2 regions of the Ideonella azotifigens genome follow, and region 1 is predicted to be linked to the other one. Evidence: predicted binding sites of a transcription regulator. Region 1 holds the regulator's gene; the other holds the start of a gene.
The links. The regulator FNR, encoded in region 1, switches genes on or off when oxygen is low (the NO sensors DNR and NnrR bind a similar motif). The targets are predictions, from matches to a motif close to TTGATNNNNATCAA.

Region 1 (3,204 bases):
GCCAGCGCTTGACCTGCCGCACCTGCTGCGGCCCCGGGTGCTGATCTATGGCGCGGTGCTGATCGTCATCGCCGTCGCGTTTGTCACCAGCCTCAGTCTGCGCCGCACGCTGAAGGTGGACGTGGTGCGCGACCGCGCCACGCTGGCGCGCATCGTTGAAGACGGCCTGGTCGAGAACGTCTTCCGGCTGCAGTTGATGAATGCCACCGAGCAGCCACAGCGCTATCACGTGGCAGTGCAGGGCATTCCCGGCGCTGTGCTGTCCGGCAGCCCGGAGGTCAGCCTGCTGCCTGCCGAAGCCCGCTGGGTGACGCTCGCGGTGCGGGTGCCGCCCGAGCAGGCGGCGGCCTTGAAACCGGGCGCCCACCCGATCCGTTTCGAGGTGTCGCCGCTGGGCGCCGCGGGTGCCGCGGTGAGCGAAAAGTCCTCGTTTGTGATCCCCCGCTGATTCCGCCAACAAGGAGACAAGCCATGAAGGCAAGGCCCATCGAACAGTTTCAACCGACCTTGCCCTGGTGGCGGGTGCCCACTGCCTGGATGGTGTTTGGCGGCCCCGCCCTCGTGGTGGTGGCGAGCTTCGCCACCTTCGGCCTGGCGCTGCACGGCCGGGACCGGCCGCTGCTGGAGGCGGGCAGCGCAGAGCAGGGGGCCACGACCGATGCCATGCAGGCGCGCAATCATGCTGCCAGCCCCGCACGCCGTTGAGGAAGACGAGCCGGAGGAGCGCACCGTCGCTTTCCGGCCCAGGCTTCGCAGCAGGCTGCTGCTGGTGCTCTGGCCTGCATTCGTGATGGCGGGCCTGCTCGCCGGCCTGATGTTCGCCTTCGTGGACCCCGGCAGCGTGCACGACCTGCCAGGCAGCGGCGAATCCGAATGGTCGCGCAACGCCATCTGTTCGCTGGCATTCCTGGTCTTCTGGGTCACGACCGCCATTTCGTCGGCCGCTACTTTGTGGCTGGTGGGCGGCTTGCGGCGCGAGCGCGAGGCGGCGCCCGAATGACCGCTGGCGCCGCGGAGCGTGTCACGCAGGGGGGTGGCACCGCCGCGGCTCGGCTGGATCAGCCGTGCGCGTTGTTTACCAGGCGCTGCAAGGCCTCGGGGTCCAGCACGTCGATCTGCCGCTGGCGTACCGCCAGCACGCCGTCTTCCTGGAACTTCGAGAAGCAGCGGCTCACGGTCTCCAGCTTCAGGCCCAGGTAGGTGCCAATCTCCTCGCGTGTCATGCGCAGCACAAGTGACGAGGGCGAGAAGCCGCGCGCCTTGAGCCGCTGCGAGAGGTTCAGCAGGAACACTGCCAGGCGCTCTTCGGCTCGCATGCTGCCCAGCAGCAGCATCACGCCATGGTCGCGCACGATCTCGCGGCTCATGATCTTGTGGAACTGGCGCTGCAGGCCGGGGAATTCGCGCGAGAGCTGCGTGAGCTGGCTGTAGGGAATCACGCAGACCTGAGAGTCCTCCAGCGCCACGGCGTCGCAGGCATGGTGGTCGTTGCCAATGCCGTCCAGCCCCAGCAATTCGCCTGCCATCTGGAAGCCGGTGACCTGGTCGCGTCCGTCTTCAGGCGTGATGCGGGTCTTGAAGAAGCCGGTGCGCACCGCGTAGACCGCTTCGAACGGATCGCCGTGGCGAAACAGCGTGTGGCCGCGGCGCACGCTGCGGCGGGTGGCAACCATGCCGTCCAGGCGTTGCAGTTCGTCGTCCGGAATGCCCACCGGCAGGCACAGCTCGCGCAGATTGCAGTGTGAGCAGGCCACATTGGGCTTGGCCTGGGCGGCGCAGGCATCGGTCAGGGGAATCATGGCGGGGCAGTCTTGATGTGAGACAACAAAGGTCCGGGACCTGATTGTTCAAGCCCGGCTGCTGTGGGCGCTTGCGCCAGATCAAGCCGGCCAAGGCCGGTGCCGGGCAGCATGCCGGGCATGACAGTCCTTTCGTCGACCTCCGCTGGCGCAGAGCAGGCGTCGCCGCTGCTGCCCGAGGCCTTGCTGCGGCGCTTCGACGCCCCCGGCCCGCGCTACACCTCCTACCCCACGGCAGACCGCTTCGTCGAAGCCTTCGGCCCGGCCGAGTGCCGCCGAGCGCTGGCGTTGCGCGGCGGCGGCGCGGCGCTGGGCGGGCCGCTGTCGGTCTACGTGCACATCCCGTTCTGCGAGTCGGTCTGCTACTACTGCGCCTGCAACAAGGTCATCACCCGCCACCACGAGCGCGCCACCGAATACCTGCAGGCGCTGGACACCGAGATCGGCCTGGTGCGCGCCGCACTGGGCGACGGCCCGTCGGCTTCGCAGCTGGTCTCGCAGCTGCACCTGGGCGGCGGCTCGCCGACCTTCCTGTCCGACGAGGAGCTGGGCCGCCTGCTGGCCTCGCTGCGCGCCGCCTTCGGCTTCACCGAGGGTGCGGAGCTCTCGATCGAGGTCGACCCGCGCACCGTCAGCGCCGAGCGCCTGGCCCACCTGCGCACACTGGGCTTCAACCGCATCAGCTTCGGCGTGCAGGACTTCGATCCGCAGGTGCAGCAGGCGGTGCACCGCGTGCAGCCGTTCGAAAGCGTGAAAGCCTTGATGGTCAGCGCGCGCGAACTGGGCTTCGCCTCCATCAATGCCGACCTGATCTACGGCCTGCCGCAGCAGACGCCGGCCAGCTTCGCGCGCACCATTGCGCAGATCGGCGAACTGCGGCCGGACCGCCTGGCGCTGTACGCCTATGCCCACCTGCCGCAGCGCTTCAAGCCGCAGCGCCGCATCGACACCCTGCAGCTGCCCAGCGCCGCGCAACGTGTGGAAATGCTGGGCGGTGCCATCGCCGGCTTGCTGGGTCGCGGCTACACCTATGTGGGCATGGACCACTTCGCGCTGCCGGACGATCCTCTTGCCGTGGCCAAGCGCGAAGGTCGGCTGCACCGCAATTTCCAGGGCTACAGCACCCAGCCCGATTGCGACCTGATCGGCCTGGGCGTGTCGGCCATCGGCCGCGTGGGCGCGAGCTACCACCAGAACGCCAAGACCCTGCCCGAGTACTACGACGCGCTGCGCCAGGGCGAACTGCCGGTGCAGCGCGGCGTGGCGCTGGTGAGGGACGACCTGGTGCGGCGCGCCGTCATCATGGCGCTGATGTGCCAGGGCCGGGTCGACTTCGAATCCATCGAACTCGCTCACCTGATGGACATGCGCAGCTACTTCGCCACCGAGCTGCAGCAGCTGGCGC
Region 2 (3,204 bases), on a different contig from region 1:
CGCAAGGCCGGCTTCCATGGCGAGCTGTCGGCCAAGAACGTGGCGCTGGCGGTGAAAGAGATCCTCTTCATGCCGGAAGAGACCATCCAGGCCCGCTTCAACATCAACGAGGAAGAGGGCGTGGTGATCGAGATGATGGGCTCGGTCACCGAAGGCATGGTGGGCACCGGCTTCCTCTACACCAACAAGGACTCGCTGACGATTGGCGTGGGCTGCATGCTGGCCGACTTCAAGTCCAACCCGAACCGCACCGCGCCGTATGCGCTGCTCGAGAAGCTCAAGCAGCATCCGTCCATCGCGCCGCTGATCGAAGGCGGCGAGATGAAGGAGTATTGCGCCCACCTGATCCCCGAAGGCGGCTTCAACGCGGTGCCCAAGGTCTATGGCGAGGGCTGGATGATCGTGGGCGACTCGGGTGGCTTCGTCAATGCCGTCCACCGCGAAGGCTCCAACCTGGCCATGACCAGTGGCCGGCTGGCTGCCGAGACGGTGATCCAGGCCAAGGCCGCCGGCAAGCCCATGAGCGCGCGCACGCTCAAGGCCTACAAGGACGCGCTGGACCAGAGCTTCGTGATGAAGGACCTGAAGAAGTACCGCCGGCTGCCCGAGGTGCTGGAGAAGAGCCCGCAGTTCTTCACTGCCTACCCCGGCCTGGTCAACAACGCCGCCAAGACCCTGTTCACCGTGGACGGCGTGGACAAGATGACCAAGCAACGCGAGGTGATGGGCAGCTTCACGGCGGCGCGCAGCCTGCGCGGCCTGCTGGGCGACGCCTTCCGGCTCTGGCGCGCCACGCGCTGAGCCTGCCTTCCCACCGACCCCACACCACGCATCCGACGCAAGAGGCCGCCATGACCGTCAATGTCGAAGACAAGCTGTTCCAGAACCGCTACAAGGTCGACCCCGGCCGGCCGCACATCCAGATCAAGGACGCCGCCGTCTGCGCCAACGAATGCGAAGCGCAGCAATGCACCTTCGTCTGCCCGGCGGCCTGCTACAAGGCCGAGGGCAACGGGGCCGTGACGCTGATCACCGACGGCTGCCTGGAATGCGGCAGCTGCCGCGTGATCTGCACCGAACACGCCAACGTCGCCTGGGAGTACCCGCGCGGCGGCCACGGTGTGCTGTTCAAGTTCGGATGAACGTTACCCCATGCAGCGCTGCCTGAGCGGCTCGGCCTCGCGCGCGGTGGCCGCGATGATCGAGCTGACCCTCAGCTCGCGCGGCGGGCCGGTGCCGCTGCATCGCCTTCAGCCGCAGCCGGCCAGTTCCAAGTCCTACCTGGACCTGCTGTTCGGCAAGCTGCGGCGGGCCGGCCTGGTGCGCTCGCTGCGCGGGCGCGACGGTGGCTACGTGCTGGCCAGGCCGGCCGGCACCATCAGCGTGGCCGACATCGTGCGCGCGGTGGAGCCACCCACAGCGGCGCCGTTCCTCGATGAAGAAGACCGGACGGGCACCGTGCCTGGCGGCGCCGGAAGCCGGCCTGCCAGCCCGATGGAGGCCTGCACCCAGGCGCTCTGGGAGGCGTTCAACACCCAGTCCATGGCCTGGCTGTCGGACCTCACGCTGCTGGCCCTGGTGGACGCGCAGCGGGCCGCCATGCAGGCGCGGCAGCACGAGGCTGGTGCCGGCACCGGGCTGGCGGGCGCATCCTTGTTGGGCGGCACCGGCGGCCCGCGCCCACCGCGGCTGCCGCGCGGCCCGAACTCGGTCTTCGCATTGGCCAATGCCTGCCTGTGACCTGGGCCGGCATGGCTGGCGAAATGGCATTTCCTTGATGTGCATCAGCCCGCGTGCCAAAGCCGCGCGCAGGCGCCTGCGCCGAGGGCAAACAGGCCAATTTCTTGCAGCGCGAGACACAGCGGCCCGCGCCGCCGGCATTTGCGCCTCGTGGCGTTCGAACATGCACCGGTGTGCGTCGACATGCATGCACCCGGTGCGCAACCGTGAGTGAGGTGGACCATGGCCCGCACCAGTCAGGAAGATCGCTCCCACGTGGAGCTGATCACGGTTTACGAGATCTGCCGCATCCTGGGCGCCTCGCTGGACCTCAAACGCAGCTTTCGCGAGGTGCTCAACGTGCTGACGGCCCACATCGGACTGTCGCGCGCGATGATCGTGCTGGTCGACGAGGACGACGAGCTGCTGCGGGTGCACAGCGCCGTGGGCCTGGACCGTGAGCAACTGGCGCGCGGTGTCTGGCATCGCGGCGAGGGTGTGATCGGCCGCACCTTCCGCTCCGGCGTGCCGGTCACGGTGCCGGACGTCACCCAGTCGGCCGAATTCATCGACCGCACCGGTGCCTTCAGCCAGCGCGACGGGCAGATGATGTCCTTCCAGGTCGAGCCCATCAAGACCGAGCACACGGTGCTGGGCGTGCTGGCCGCGCAGCGCGAGGTCCAGGGCAATGCGCGCCTGTCGGACGACCAGCGCCTGCTGCACATGGTGGCAGGGCTGCTGGCGCAGGCCATCGTGCTGGCGCGCGCGGTGACCGAGGAGCACCAGCGCCTGCAGACCGAGACCACCCGGTTGCAGAAGGCCCTGGCACCCGAGCCACGAGGCCGCTACGCGCTGGACAACGTGGTGGGCGTGTCCAAGGAAATGCAGCAGGTCTTCGGCGAGGTGCACCAGGCAGCACCCTCGCGCGCCACGGTGCTGTTGCGCGGCGAATCAGGCACCGGAAAAGAGGCGGTGGCGCGGGCCATCCATTTCCTGTCGCCGCGCAAGGATGCGCCCTTCATCAAGGTCAACTGCGCAGCGCTCACCGAGTCGCTGCTGGAGAGCGAGCTGTTCGGCCACGAGCGCGGCGCCTTCACCGGCGCGGTGGGCGACCGGCGCGGCCGTTTCGAGCAGGCCCACACCGGCACGCTGTTCCTCGACGAGGTGGGCGACATCTCGCCCTCGTTCCAGGCCAAGCTGCTGCGCGTGCTGCAGGAGCGAGAGTTCGAGCGCGTGGGCGGCAACCGCTCGATCAAGGTGGACGTGCGGCTGATCTGCGCCACCAACCGCGACCTGGAGAAGATGGTCAAGCGCGGCGAGTACCGGGCTGACCTCTACTACCGCATCAACGTCGTCTCCATCTTCCTGCCGCCGCTGCGCGACCGCCGCGACGACATTGCCCCGCTGGTCGCCCACTTCGTGGAGCGCTACAACAAGGACAACCGCCGCAAGCTCAAGATCGCACCGGACGCGATGGAGGTGCTG

Region 2: the regulator FNR is predicted to act here: its motif matches at 1,775-1,788, upstream of nifA (nif-specific transcriptional activator NifA).

Annotation. Positions count from the first base shown of each region.
Region 1 is NZ_JAJNKD010000004.1:423,548-426,751, reverse strand. Features, by position in the region: gene ccoG (cytochrome c oxidase accessory protein CcoG) at 1-448, shown strand, start outside; gene LRH25_RS12400 (hypothetical protein) at 472-705, shown strand; gene LRH25_RS12395 (hypothetical protein) at 680-1,000, shown strand; gene fnr (fumarate/nitrate reduction transcriptional regulator Fnr) at 1,059-1,799, opposite strand; gene hemN (oxygen-independent coproporphyrinogen III oxidase) at 1,920-3,204, shown strand, end outside.
Region 2 is NZ_JAJNKD010000013.1:161,576-164,779, reverse strand. Features, by position in the region: gene LRH25_RS23505 (FAD-dependent monooxygenase) at 1-801, shown strand, start outside; gene LRH25_RS23500 (ferredoxin family protein) at 852-1,142, shown strand; gene LRH25_RS23495 (RrF2 family transcriptional regulator) at 1,153-1,740, shown strand; gene nifA (nif-specific transcriptional activator NifA) at 1,963-3,204, shown strand, end outside.